Regions from separate parts of the Vibrio sp. PID23_8 genome, predicted to be linked through region 2. Evidence: predicted binding sites of a transcription regulator. Region 2 holds the regulator's gene; the other holds the start of a gene.
What was found. The regulator CRP, encoded in region 2, controls carbon source genes, mostly activating them, when cyclic AMP is high. The targets are predictions, from matches to a motif close to TGTGANNNNNNTCACA.

Region 1 (7,555 bases), on a different contig from region 2:
CCTAGCGTGTCTGAACCTACATCACCAAATTGCTCAGCATCTGCGCTTGCACCAATGCCGAATGAGTCTAGTACTAAAATAAATGCTCTTTTCATTGCTCGTTCCTTAGGCCCACTCGGTGTCTTAGCTATAATTGAGCAGGCCTACGTAATTACTTAATCGATTAGATGTCTTCTGCACGGATTTGGCGGTAAACCTCTGGCGTTGGTGTGTATTCCCCCCCCACCTTAATGGCGTTACGAAGGGCTTTAGCGGCCTCTTCCCACTGCACTTCGGTGCGAGCGTGGATAACAGCAAGAGGCTTATCACCGTCTGCGACTTCACCCAAACGAATGAAATTGTCGAAACCAACCGCATAGTCGATTTCGTCCGTCGCAACGCGGCGACCACCACCCATAGAAACCACAGCCATACCGATAGCACGCGTATCCATTGCTGAAACGATGCCCGTTTCTGTGGCGTAAACAGGCTTGATGATTTCGGCTTTCTCTAGGTAGTTATCGTAGTTTTCTACGAAGTCTGCCGGTCCGCCAAGTCCAGCAACCATCTTACCAAAGCATTCAGCCGCTTTACCGTTATCAAGTACTTCCATCAGTTTCGCACGAGCATCTTCCGTATTCTCAGCAAGCTTGCCAAGTACCAGCATTTCTGCACATGATGCCATGGTCACTTCAAGTAGACGTGGATTGCGGTATTCACCCGTTAGGAAGCGAACCGCCTCGCGTACCTCTACTGCATTACCCGCAGAAGAAGCCAGCACTTGGTTCATGTCTGTCAGGATAGCGGTTGTCGTTGTACCAGCACCATTTGCTACCGCAACGATAGATTTTGCTAGCTCTTCAGACGCTTCGTAAGTTGGCATAAATGCACCAGAACCTACTTTTACATCCATCACTAAAGACTCAAGACCTGCAGCAAGCTTCTTCGATAAAATCGACGCCGTGATCAGTGAAATGTTATCGACCGTTGCCGTGATATCGCGAGTTGCGTAAACGCGCTTATCCGCTGGCGCTAGATCACCCGTTTGACCAATGATCGCCACACCTGCGTCTTTGGTTACTTGACCAAAGACGTCATTGGTTGGTGTGATGTTGTAGCCAGGAATTGACTCAAGCTTGTCCAGTGTACCGCCAGTGTGGCCAAGGCCACGGCCAGAAATCATGGGTACGAAACCGCCACATGCTGCCACCATAGGGCCAAGCATCAGAGAAGTCACGTCACCCACGCCACCTGTTGAGTGTTTATCGACAATTGGACCACCAAAGTTCATGTGGCTCCAGTCGATGACCATGCCCGAATCACGCATTGCACAAGTCAGTGCGATACGCTCTGGCATCGTCATTTCATTGAAGAAGATAGCCATAGCAAATGCCGCGATCTGACCTTCAGATACGCTGTTATCTGCTACGCCTTGAATAAAGAAATTGATTTCGTCAGCAGTAAGAACTTCGCCGTCACGTTTTTTACGAATGATCTCTTGAGGTAAATACATTAGTTCCTCCCAAGCTCTTTATGAGCCATGGTAATAGTAGGGTAGAAGAGGTTGGTAGCACCGAAGCTGGTGCTACCATTCAGACGCTTTATTTGGAATTAGTACGCTGATGGATCAGCGACTTGGTCCGATACTTCTAATGTATTTAGTAGATTTGTTAGCAGGCTAGACGCACCAAAACGGTAGTGACGAGCATCAACCCAATTGTCACCTAGGATTTCATCAGCCATTGCTAGGTATGCAGCCGCATCTTCAGCCGTACGCACACCACCTGCTGGTTTGAAACCAACTGTCTCAGCAACACCCATGTCACGAATAACTTCAAGCATCATGCGTGCGTATTCTGGTGTTGCGTTAACTGGCACTTTACCCGTTGAAGTTTTAATGAAGTCAGCACCTGCTTCGATACAGATTTGAGATGCTTTCTTGATTAGCGCTTCTTCTTTTAATTCACCCGTTTCGATGATCACTTTAAGAAGGATGTCACCACAAGCTTCTTTACATTGCTTAACAAGTTCAAAGCCCACTTTCTCATCACCAGCCATTAGAGCGCGGTATGGGAAAACCACGTCTACTTCGTCTGCACCGTAAGCAACTGCCGCTTTTGTTTCAGCCACTGCGATTTCAATATCGTCGTTACCGTGTGGGAAGTTGGTTACTGTCGCAATGCGAACGTCTGGCGTGCCTTGCTCACGAAGTGTCTTCTTAGCAATAGGAATAAAGCGAGGGTAAATACAGATTGCAGCTGTGTTACCTACTGCTGATTTCGCATCATGACATAATGCGATCACTTTTGCATCAGTGTCATCATCATTCAGCGTCGTTAGGTCCATTAGTTTAAGTGCACGTAGTGCTGCTGCTTTTAAATCGCTCATTTCTATCTCCGATCAATATTCAAAAAATTCACTGCTTAACCTCATATCAACTATCTAACTATAATCAAGAAGAAGACAGTGTGTAAAAATTTGGCTAATCAGTCTATTAATGAACGGACTTGGTTCCCTGAAGACTCGGCATAGTCAGCGAAAAATTCATATGCCAATTGCTATCCTTGTCACCGCACAGTACCAGTTTGGCCTATGGCACAACAATCTATGATTGCGGTGTCTTTAATATCACATCACAAAGAAAAACGCTTGTAAGATGTAACATGAAGGGCAATTCATTTGCCCATTGAGTATGTACTATTCACTCAGTGATTATTTGATAATCATAACCACGACTTTGTAATTACTACATTATAGAGTTTCACCGCAAAACTGTAGCACCAAATAGAGCGCAAACGGTTTGTATCTCAAAATTTTCCAACCCCTATTCCACCGACTGCGTAAGCGACTCTCGTCGTCCTACATGCGGTTAAATTTTTTTGGGCCAAAAACGAAAAATGCCCCGCAGCAATTTCTTGCTACAGGGCATGATTTAAAACGGCGTCTATATATTAAGAACCGATTCTAATTAAAGTGCTGCAAGGCTAAGGCAGAAGCCTGCAATCGTCGCTGCCATTAGGTTAGACAACGTACCAGCAAGAACGGCTTTAATACCCATGCGAGCGATATCGCTGCGACGGTTTGGTGCAAGGCTACCTAGACCACCAAGTAGGATCGCGATAGAAGAAAGGTTCGCGAAGCCACATAGTGCGAATGAGATGATAGCCGTTGTCTTCTCAGACATTACTTCACCCGTTGCCGCAACCACTTGAGCGCCTTCACCTAGGTAAGGAGTGAAGTTCAAGTACGCAACGAATTCGTTGATAACGAGTTTCTGACCGATGAATGAACCAGCAACAACTGCTTCGTCCCATGGAACACCGATTAGGAATGCTAGTGGAGAGAACGCGTAACCTAGGATTAGCTCTAGAGTGAGTTCAGGCATACCGAACCAACCACCAATGCCACCTAGCATACCGTTGATAAGAGCAATCAGACCAACGAAAGCGATTAGCATTGCACCTACGTTTAGCGCAAGTTGTAGACCAGAAGCCGCACCGCCTGCTGCTGCGTCGATTACGTTAGCTGGTTTATCATCGCCACCGTCCATTGCTTCTTCGAAATCTTCGCGAGGCTTGTCAGTCTCTGGGTGAAGAATCTTAGCGAACAGTAGACCACCTGGTGCTGCCATGAATGATGCTGCTACTAGGTATTCTAGTGGAACACCCATTGATGCGTAACCTGCTAGTACACCACCAGCAACAGAGGCTAGACCACCACACATTACTGCGAATAGCTCAGATTGAGTCATTTTTGGAACGAATGGGCGAACAACTAGCGGTGCTTCAGTTTGACCTACGAAAATGTTAGCAGCCGCTGACATTGATTCCGCACGAGAAGTACCGAGCGCTTTTTGTAGTGCACCACCAAGAATCTTGATAACCCACTGCATTGCGCCAATGTAGTAAAGAACAGAAATCAGTGCTGAGAAGAAGATCAGAGTAGGAAGAACGCGGAATGCGAAGATGAAACCGCCGCCACCGAACACTTCGAACATCTTGTCAGAAACAAGACCACCGAATAGGAATGATGAACCATTGTTACCGTAGTTGATAACGTTAGAAACACCAGTAGAGAAACCGTTTAGTAGATCACGGCCCCAAGGTACATAAAGAACAAATGCACCTAATGCGAATTGGATAGCAAATGCGCCACCCACAGTTCTTAGATTGATAGCTTTACGGTTATTAGAAAATGCAAATGCAATAGCAAGAAGCACTACCATACCGACTAGGCTCATAAACAGGCTCATAGTTTATGACTTCCTTATAAGTTATTTATTGGCGTGTTACAAAATGGAGCTATAAAGCGGGGGCAATTATACTCATGCAGCATCAATTAAAGTAATGCCACCTTCACACTTTCCTATAAGATTCATCATGGATTCACCCTCATTTGTGAGGCATGTCACAATAGGAAGGAAAACGTTTTCTATTTTAAACAGCATATTTCGATTTTATTCACATATTGAGAATACTGAATTGCTATTTTCCCACATCTGGCACGCAATCGTTTGCCATTGCTGTGAATGCAAAAGCGCAAGTTCATTCAACACATGAATAAGTTTACTTGGGTGGTTGGGCTTCCCTTGATATCCAAGTATGGGCATATCCGGCGCGTCCGTTTCTAAAACCAGATGTTCAAGAGATAGTCTTTGAATCGCGTCGCGCGTTTTGTTCGCTCTTGGGTAAGTAATTGTGCCGCCCACCCCAATGAAAAAGCCTAATCGAACCCATTCCATCGCTTGTTGATAGCTACCAGAAAACGCATGTAACACGCCACCTTTAGGCAGTTTTGCCGTTTTGACCATTTGAACGAGTCGATTGTGCGCTTTACGACAGTGAAGAATAACGGGCAGTTTGAATTTTCGCGCAAGTTCAAACTGCAACTCAAGGGCTCGTTCTTGAAGTGCTACAGGAACATTGATGGAAAAATCTAAACCACACTCACCAATTGCCACACAGTGCTTACCCGCTTGTGACAACTGCCGTTCCAATTCAGCGACGTGTTGATCAAAATCAGGCTGAAGAAAGTAAGGATGAAAACCCAAAGCGTAGTAAAGACCCGGGTATTGGCTGGCTATAGTTTGAATGCGAGACCAATTGCTTGGTCCTACTGAAGGGATCAAGATACGTTCTATACCTTGCTCACGAGCAAGCTCAAACTGATGGGCAAAATCGTCTTGGAACACATCAAAATCGAAGTGACAATGGGTATCAAACAGTTTCATTATTCGGCTTCTCTTGTTCTTCTTTATTAGAAGAAGCGTCATGAGCAGGGTCTGGTTTATACGGTACACAACTGCGCCTTTGATCTGGTGTTAGTCCCATCTCTTTACACCAATCGTCGTAACGTTTGAGTCCTTTCTTAAACCAATTCATTTCACACCTTTCTGTACACCAAATAAAAAGCCGCCGTTAGCTAAGTGTATAGCTAACGGCGGCCTATAATCCAGTGCTCAATGTAGAGCGGCTTAGATGCGATTAGTGCTCACGCGTTGCACGGAAATCGACATCAGGAAAACGTTCTTGAGCAAGGTTCAAGTTAACCATCGTTGGGGCAATGTACGTTAGGTTATCACCGCCATCTAGCGCTAGGTTCGCTTGGTTCTTACGTTGGAACTCATCCAGTTTCTTCGCATCACCACACTCAACCCAACGCGCAGTTGCAACGTTAACCCCTTCATAGATCGCTTCAACGTTGTATTCTGACTTCAAACGAGCCACAACCACGTCAAACTGAAGTACACCGACCGCACCAACGATCAGATCGTTATTTTGTAGCGGACGGAATACCTGTACCGCCCCCTCTTCAGATAACTGAACCAGACCTTTTAGCAGCTGTTTCTGCTTCAATGGATCTTTTAGACGAATACGACGGAACAACTCTGGAGCAAAGTTTGGAATACCAGAGAACTTCAGCGACTCACCTTGAGTGAAAGTGTCACCAATTTGGATTGTACCGTGGTTATGTAGACCGATAATATCACCCGCGTAAGCATTTTCCGCACGTGAGCGGTCACCCGCCATAAAGGTTACCGCGTCAGAAATGCTCACTTGCTTGCCAAGACGAACGTGGTTCATCTTCATACCTTGCGTGTACGTGCCTGATACAATACGCATGAAGGCAATACGGTCGCGGTGTTTTGGATCCATGTTTGCCTGGATTTTGAATACGAAACCAGAGAATTTCTCTTCGGTCGCTTCAACATCACGCTCAACCGCTTGACGAGTTTTCGGCGCTGGCGCCCATTCAGTCAGGCCATCTAGCATGTGATCAACACCGAAGTTGCCCAAAGCCGTACCGAAGTAAACTGGCGTTAACTCACCGACAAGGAATGCTTCGTGATCAAACTCAGGGCAAGCGCCCATCACAAGTTCAAGTTCTTCACGAACACTTGCCGCTAGGCTTTCACCTACTTTTTCATCAAGTTCAGGGTTGTCCAGACCTTTGATGATGCGAACTTCTTGGATCTCATGACCATGACCAGATTCGTACAGAATCGTCTCATCGCGGTGAATGTGGTAAACACCTTTAAACTCTTTACCACAACCGATTGGCCATGTAATTGGTGCACACATCATGCCCAGTTCGTTTTCTACTTCGTCCAATACTTCCATTGGATCACGAACATCACGGTCAAGTTTGTTCATGAAGGTGACGATTGGTGTATCACGTAGACGCGTCACTTCCATCAGTTTGCGAGTACGATCCTCGACACCTTTCGCTGCATCAATCACCATCAGACATGAGTCAACCGCCGTTAGTGTACGGTACGTATCTTCCGAGAAATCTTCGTGTCCTGGCGTATCCAGTAGGTTTACCAGACAATCATTGTAAGGGAACTGCATCACAGAAGTGGTTACCGAGATACCACGTTCCTTTTCCATTTCCATCCAGTCTGATTTTGCGTGTTGTGCGTTACCACGACCTTTAACCGTGCCGGCTTTTTGGATTGCGTTTCCGAATAACAGTACTTTTTCTGTAATGGTGGTTTTACCCGCATCCGGGTGAGAAATAATAGCGAACGTTCTACGCTTAGAAACTTCGCCTAGAAAAGGTGTATTTGACATGAAAATCGTCTTCTTTGATGTCTATTGCTTACCCGAATCTCGAACAAGCTTTTTTGATTCAATATTACGCGGTATTGTCCCCTATTATTGCGCTAGGGGCAACTTTCCTTGAGGTTTGAGCGACAGTAATTAATAAAAGAACAGGTAGCTCATGATGATTGCATCTTCTTTGCCATTACCGGTTTTAGCTGGGTAATAGTTGTAACGGCGATCCACTTCATTAAAACCGGCTTGCTCATAAATATGAATCGCTGGCAAATTACTTTCACGAACTTCTAGCCAAGCACTCTCTGCTTTGGCTTGCTCACAGTAACCTAGAAATGCGTCAAGCAACTTTTGACCCAATCCTTTGCCTTGCTGGCTCGGTGCAACGGCAATATTAAGTAGCGTCACTTCACCGACAATGTTCTGCCCATAGAAATAACCCACAACCTCGTCGGCGTTGGTCATCACATGATGACATGCACCTCGGCTAGACAAGTCACGAACGATCGATTCTGCCC
Region 2 (7,555 bases):
GAGTGGGAATACTTCGTTGACCACATTCGTGCAGGTATCGTGAATCGCAACCGTCAGCTGACGGGAGCCAGTGGTGATGCACCGTTTGGTGGTCCGGGGGCGTCAGGTAACCTACGCCCAAGTGCTTACTACGCAGCAGACTACTGTGCGTACCCAATGGCATCAGTGGAAGGTCGCGAGACGGTCTTGCCTGCAACATTGAGCCCAGGTGTCAGCCTGTAATCGAGAAATACGAAGCGGTAACAAAGTATCACCGCTTCTATCTGCCAGAGCTATTTACCAAGTTAGGATTCCGGTAAAGCGCGCTGGCAAACGCTAAAGGCGAGCTCAAGACTCCCCAACGCGTGTTGACTGACTGGCATTAATGCCTCACATACCGTCACAGGTTGATGACCGCGTGTTCGTGATTCTGGACAGCCTTGGGGCTGTGAACGAGCGGTCAACTTCCTCTTATCTCTAACTCTACATTTCATAACAAGGAGTCGTTATGACGCCCGATGTGTTATTTGAATCGCTATGGCAAGACTACATTCAACGTCTTTGCCCTTCAGCTGCTAAAGTCCATCAACTTCTACAAGAAGATGAGCCTTTGATTAATGACCATATTGCGCTACGTACGTTTAATGTCGCTCCCCTCGGTATTGAAACGTTGGCGAAACCATTTTTGACAGTGGGTTATAAAGCCTGTGGTGACTACGTATTTGAAAGCAAAAAGCTGGTGGCAAAACACTTTGAGCACCCAGATCCAAAGCAACCAAAAGTGTTTATCAGTGAGTTGAAGGTCGATGAATGTTCGCCAGAGCTGCAAGACATCGTTCATAAACTGGTCGAGCAGGTTGATGCTTCAAAGCTGATTGGCAGCGGCTTCTTGTATGGTGGACGTTTGTGGGAGATTAGTTACGCTGATTTCCAAACGTTGGCGAACGAGAGTGAGTATGCCTCTTGGCTTGCTGCACATGGTTACGGCGCAAATCACTTTACCGTGAGCGTAAACCAACTTAACCAACACCAAGAAGTGAAGCAAGTAAACGACCACCTACGCACAGCAGGCTTCACCATCAACGAAAACGGCGGCGAAGTAAAAGGTACGCCACAGGTGTTGCTAGAGCAATCTTCGACCATGGCCGATAAAGTGCCAGTGGCCTTTACGGAAGGTGTTGAAGTGATTCCTGGAGGCTTTTACGAGTTTGCTAAGCGCTACGCAATGGATAACGGTGACTTGTACTCAGGATTTGTTGCCGCATCGGCAGATAAGATCTTTGAGAGCACAAACGGAAAAAAATAGAGGGCGCTAATCCAGTGTTTTTCTAAAACAAAAAAGCCACCAATGTTTCTATTGGTGGCTTTGAATTTTTTAAACGTTAATCGGAATTAACGAGTCCCGTAAACAACGATAGTTTTGCCGTGTGCAGAAATTAGGTTCTGCTCTTCTAGCATCTTCAAGATTCGGCCTACTGTCTCACGAGAACAGCCAACGATTTGACCGATTTCTTGACGAGTGATCTTGATTTGCATTCCGTCTGGGTGCGTCATTGCATCTGGCTGCTTAGCAAGGTTCAGAAGAGTCTGAGCGATACGACCAGTTACGTCTAGGAACGCTAGGTCACCCACTTTCTGGCTAGTAACTTGAAGGCGACGAGCCATTTGCGCAGAAAGGCGCATTAGGATGTCAGGGTTTACTTGAATAAGTTGACGGAATTTCTTGAACGAAATTTCAGCCACTTCACAAGGAGATTTAGCACGAACCCATGCGGTACGCTCTTGGTCTTCTTCGAATAGACCTAGTTCACCAATGAAGTCACCTTGGTTTAGGTAAGAAAGGATCATCTCCTTACCTTCTTCGTCTTTGATAAGAACCGCAACAGAACCTTTAACGATGTAGTACAACGTTTCAGCTTTCTCACCCGCGTGAATTAGCGTGCTCTTTGAAGGGTATTTATGAATATGACAGTGTGAAAGAAACCACTCTAGTGTTGGGTCGGTTTGAGGTTTACCTAGAACCATAATATATCACTTCCTCTGCAGGGTACGCTTGCGCTATCCGTATTTTAGCTAAGCCCGAATTAGCTTACTAGAATAAGAATACTTTTCTATACTGCAAGCTCTCTTGTGTTTCGGTTAGAAATAGTATCCTTTTTCGAAAACGATTTCTTGATTTTAATCGTGCCATGGTGGAGATTTTGTAAGCAAAAATGTGCACATGATCACGGTATGAAAAGTAAACACTTTATTCGCGAGGTTTTTAACCAATTTTACCCGTTTCGATGAGCTGTTGCAGAATCGGCCTGACGATGAGCTCCATGGCAAAGCTCATCTTACCGCCGGGCACGACAATGGTGTTGTGGCGTGACATAAATGAGCCGTCAATCATAGCGAGTAGATAAGGAAAATCGACATTTTTAATGCCACGAAGGCGAATAACAACAAAGCTTTCATCCAGACTTGGTATGCCTTTGGCGTTAAGTGGGTTTGACGTATCCACGGTCGGGACACGTTGAAAGTTGATGTGGGTACGAGAAAACTGTGGTGTAATGTAGTTAAGATAGTCGTCCATTGAGCGCACGATTGAATCCATCACGGCTTCACGAGAGTGACCTCGGTCGCGCGTATCGCGTACGAACTTTTGAATCCACTCTAAGTTCACGATCGGCACCATGCCAATCAGAAAATCAACATGCTGAGCCACATCGACATCACCATCGACCACGCCGCCGTGTAATCCTTCATAGAACAGCACGTCACTGTTTTCAGGTAAACCTTGCCACGGGGTAAAGGTGCCTGGCATTTGGTTATAAGGTACGGCTTCATCAAAGGTGTGCAGATAGCGGCGTACACTACCAGTGCCATCCTGGCCAAATTGACGGAAAAAGGCTTCCAGTCCAGGGAAGTTATTAGCTTGAGGGCCAAAGTAACTGATGTGTCTGCCTTGATCACGCGCTTTACGAATTTCTACATCCATCTCTGGGCGAGTAAAGCGGTGGAAGCTGTCCCCCTCAACCCATGCGGGCTTGACGTTCATCATATTGAACATCTTACGGAAGGCTTCAGATGTGGTCGTAGTACCGGCACCGGATGAACCAGTAACTGCAATGATTGGGTGTTTCGCTGACATGACAAACCTTGTCGAAAAATTACTTACCCAGCTGAATCTTAGGTAAACAAGTCCATTATTCGTTGGCAATGTGCAGCGAAGTGGCGCTGCACGGTTGATAATCCACTATAGCATGTAACAAGCGCTTGTCATGGAGTGAAATACGGTAAAATGTGCGGCAATTAAAATTTTTGTTTTAACTGAATATCAACGGTTTCATGCAGTTCAGAAAACACGATGACCGCCTCTCCTTTCTCCAGCTGTGATTTAACTTGATCGATTTTGTCTTGCAGGGAAATTTCTACCGTGCCGTAGTCAGTGCCTTCTCGTAGCACAAACTCACGGATCAAGTTTTCTAGCGTTTCTGGCGCAATGTCTTGCCAAGGAATGATCATAAATACCTCAAACGTTTATGACGAATGGTTAGTTTACAGAGTTTGCTGTGCGGATACAGAAGAAAGATGATTCGCCGCGATACTCTCATAATAGGCGGGCAGCACTTCTTCAAGCCAGAATTTAGGTTTTAATGCTGTGCCAGTGAGAAAGCCTACGTGACCACCGTGCTCATACAGGCGGTAATCAATGTTATCGGGCAGAACAAACTTAGGGATCACCGCATCGGTCATGAACGGATCGTCTTTGGCATGAATGATCAGTGTCGGTAAAGCGATCTGCTGAAGCTTGCTTAATCCCGAACATTGCTCATAGTAGTCCTGTGCGTCTCTGAACCCATGTAATGGTGCGGTGATCAGATCATCAAACTCATATAAGCGAGTCACGCGTTTGATCGAACGATAAGAGAGGGCCAGTTCTCCATGGATCAAGTCGTGCTTTTGCAGCGCATTACGCTTAAGTGATGAAAGCAAGTAGCGTTTGTAGACCTTAGAGAAGCCTTGCTCAATACGATTGGCGCACGCAGCCAAGTCCAGTGGCGCAGACACAATGGCCGCGGCACTCAAAATAGGGTCGTCTTTATACTGCGCCAAGTAGTTTGCTAACATATTGCCACCAAGAGAGATACCGACCGCGACTTTAGGGTTATTAGGAAACCGTTGGTTAAGATACTCGAGGAAGTGACGCGCGTCAGTGACCTCACCAGAGTGATAGGCTCGGGCTTTCTTGTTCGGTTTGCCGCTGCAACCGCGAAAGTGCATCATCACCGATAGCCATCCAGACTGTGAGAAAGCATGCATCAAGCCATTGGCGTAAGGACTGTAAAAGCAGCCCTCAAGACCATGAAAGAGGACGAAGATGGGTTTGTTATTGGCATGATGGTTTGCTTCAGACCAAGCTAAATCCAGAAAATCCCCATCAGGGGTATCTAAGGTTTGCCAAACAGGCGTAAACAGTGCTTTTTTACGAATAAATCGTGGTAACAGGGTTTGGAGGTGCGGGTTCTTGATCCCGGCGGCTGCAAAAAATTGTGTCATACCTAACTGCTCTTCCGTGTACTTTCAGAGTTTGCTGAAAGACTTATTAATATAATCCTTTATAGCTTTAGTATAGATATTTTACTGAGTTATGGATGCTGAATGTTCGGTACTGGAGCTGAGAACGCATGTTGGAGGTGCTCACCGCCAAGCTGACGGCAGTATCTTTGAGTCAGTGGTTCACCGTCATTTTTGATGAGTTTTAGAGAGTTAATGCAATCAACCAGATCCGATTGTTGCTGTTTTTCGAGTTGCAGTTCGAACTGTAGGGCTTCGCGGTACAGGGCATCGTTAACTTGAGACTTAAGGTGGCGACGTAGTTCGCGAAAAGAGTGGAGCATGGCTTCGCTGCGGCCTAGGCAGTTTTGCACTTGCGGCCAATCTTGCTCCAGGAAGATGACCTGCTGCTCATCGAGCCATCTGAGCAGCAGCAGTAGATTCACATTACCGTGATAGTTGTTTTGCAATGACAAGCACGCTTCTTTCACTTCTCGCACACCATAAAATTGCAGACTGAAGTGCCAAAGGTGTTCTAGGGTTAGTGTGTATTCTGCGTGCTTGGTTGTCATTGATTAAACTCTAGCTCCATCTGCTCTAGTGTTTCTTGAGCAGTCATCCATTCCATCTCGGCTTCTTCAAGTTCGGCTTTGCTCGAGGCTTGAAGTGCTAACACTTGGTTAAGTTTAGCCTTATTTTCGGCTTCATACAGAGAGTTATCTGCCAATTGCTCTTCTGCGTTTGCCAGAGCTTCGCCTAACTTATCCATTTTATTTTCTAACTGTGTCAGCGTTTTGCGAATTGGCGCTGTTTGTTTACGAAACTCAGCGTCGCGTCGCTTTTGCTCTTTTTTCGCCGCCGCGCTATTCACGTTGTCTTTCGCAGGTTGTGCTGCTTGCGCTTCTTTACGCTCAGCTTTCTGCTGTTCTGTCAGCCACTTGTAGTAATCGTTCAGGTCACCATCGAAAGGGGCGACTTGGCGATCGTGGACAAGGTAAAGATCATCGGTGGTCGCGCGTAATAAGTAGCGGTCATGCGAAACGATCACCATGGCACCTTCAAAGGTTTGTAGCGCCATGGTCAGAGCTTGGCGCATGTCCAGATCTAAGTGGTTGGTTGGTTCGTCGAGTAGTAATAGGTTTGGTTTTTGCCACACGATCAACGCCAGTACTAAACGGGCTTTTTCACCGCCAGAGAAGGGGGCCACTTTCTCTAGTGCTTTATCACCTTGGAACCCAAAGCTACCCAAATAGTTACGTAGCTCCAGTTCATTTTTATCAGGTGCAATCTGCATCATGTGTTGCAGCGGCGTTTCTTCTGGGTGCAGCGTTTCTAACTGATGCTGAGCAAAGTAACCAATCTTCACGCCTTGTGAATAAGTCAGATCGCCACCTTGTGTCTTTAATTCGCCAGAAAGCAGTTTGATTAGGGTTGATTTACCCGCACCATTGCGGCCAAGTAGGCCGATGCGACTGCCAGGAACAAGGTTCAAGCGAATCTTCTCTAAGATCAGGTTATCGCCGTAACCTGCGGAGACCTCGTCCATCATCATTATTGGGTTCGGCAGGGCAGCTGGCTCACGGAACTCAAAGTTAAATGGGTTATCGAACTGCGCTGGCAACACTTTTTCCATGCGCTCTAAGGCTTTGATACGACTCTGTGCTTGACGTGCTTTTGATGCTTTATAGCGGAAGCGATCAATATAGCTTTGCATGTGTGACATCTGCTTCTGCTGCTTCTCAAACATGGCTTGTTGCAGAATCATTTTTTGTGCACGTTGGTTTTCAAATGAAGAGTAGTTACCGGTGTACTCATTCATTTGTTGGTTTTCAATGTGAATAATACGACCCACGATAGGGTCTAAAAAATCACGGTCGTGTGAGATCAAGAGCAGCGTGCCCGGGTAATTTTGCAGCCAGCGTTCTAGCCACATTACCGCATCCAAATCTAAGTGGTTGGTTGGTTCATCGAGAAGCAATAGATCAGAGCGACATAACAGCGCTTGAGCCAAGTTCAGGCGCATGCGCCACCCCCCAGAGAACTGGGTTAAGTTCCAACTCATTTGCGCTTGGCTAAAACCCAAACCATCGAGAAGTTCAGCGGCTCGCGCACGAATACTGTAACCACCGATGGTTTCAATCTTACCGTGGATTTCAGCAACCAATGTGCCGTTATCGGCCTCTTCGGCCTTTTGCAGCTGCGCTTCTAGGCCACGATATTCACGGTCACCATCAATGACGTACTCCAACGCACTGCGTTCAAGCGCAGGGGTTTCCTGTGCAACCCAAGCCAACTCCCAATGTTGCGGTTGGCTGAACGAGCCTGCATCGATCGACAATTCACCTTTTAGCAAGGCAAATAGTGTGGATTTACCGCAGCCATTTTTGCCCACGAGGCCAACTTTATCGCCTGGTTGTATGGTCGCAGAGGCTTGCTCAAGCAATGGTTTGCCGCCACGCAGTAACTGGATATCAGAGAAGGTAATCATAGAGTTCTACTTCGTTTCGCGCGGTGAGCGCATCTTAGTCATTGGTCTCGCGGTGAATAGTAGGGGTATTGGGCAGAAATGTCGATTATTGGTCATGAATTGCATTGTGCAGGACAAAAAAGTATAACAAACTGATAACGATTATTTTCCCTAATAATTCAATGCAAGGACGACTATTTGGCTGCTGAACCATCGACACCGAAATCATCACAACCAAAGGTTCTGGTGATTTACGCTCATCCGGAGCCACAAAATTCCATAGCCAATCAAGTGATGATAAAAAAAATTCAATCACTTGGTCATGTTACGGTGCACGATATTTATGCTGCATATCCTGATTTTTTTATTGATGTGAATTACGAACACACCTTGTTGATGGAGCATGATGTGATCGTTTTCCATCATCCACTCTATATGTACTCCTGCCCTGCATTATTGAAAGAATGGTTGGATCGTGTATTGGGTAAAGGGTTCGCATTTGGTGATGGCTGCGCACTTGAGGGGAAATACTGGCGCAGTGTCATCACCACAGGAGGTAAAGAAGAGGCT

Region 1: a site for CRP is predicted at 4,376-4,391, ahead of AK966_RS02950 (NupC/NupG family nucleoside CNT transporter). Genes of this name have one in related genera too.

What each region holds. Positions count from the first base shown of each region.
Region 1 is NZ_LIXE01000001.1:636,291-643,845, forward strand. It holds gene AK966_RS02935 (phosphopentomutase) at 1-95, opposite strand, end outside; gene deoA (thymidine phosphorylase) at 164-1,492, opposite strand; gene deoC (deoxyribose-phosphate aldolase) at 1,591-2,367, opposite strand; gene AK966_RS02950 (NupC/NupG family nucleoside CNT transporter) at 2,948-4,231, opposite strand; gene AK966_RS02955 (TatD family hydrolase) at 4,436-5,209, opposite strand; gene AK966_RS19865 (DUF5363 family protein) at 5,196-5,360, opposite strand; gene prfC (peptide chain release factor 3) at 5,463-7,052, opposite strand; gene rimI (ribosomal protein S18-alanine N-acetyltransferase) at 7,182-7,555, opposite strand, start outside.
Region 2 is NZ_LIXE01000011.1:11,742-19,296, reverse strand. It holds gene astD (succinylglutamate-semialdehyde dehydrogenase) at 1-222, shown strand, start outside; gene AK966_RS15940 (DUF1338 domain-containing protein) at 488-1,285, shown strand; gene crp (cAMP-activated global transcriptional regulator CRP) at 1,372-2,004, opposite strand; gene AK966_RS15930 (phosphoribulokinase) at 2,243-3,112, opposite strand; gene AK966_RS15925 (YheU family protein) at 3,274-3,486, opposite strand; gene AK966_RS15920 (hydrolase) at 3,520-4,521, opposite strand; gene AK966_RS15915 (TIGR02444 family protein) at 4,611-5,090, opposite strand; gene AK966_RS15910 (ABC transporter ATP-binding protein) at 5,087-7,006, opposite strand; gene kefG (glutathione-regulated potassium-efflux system ancillary protein KefG) at 7,184-7,555, shown strand, end outside.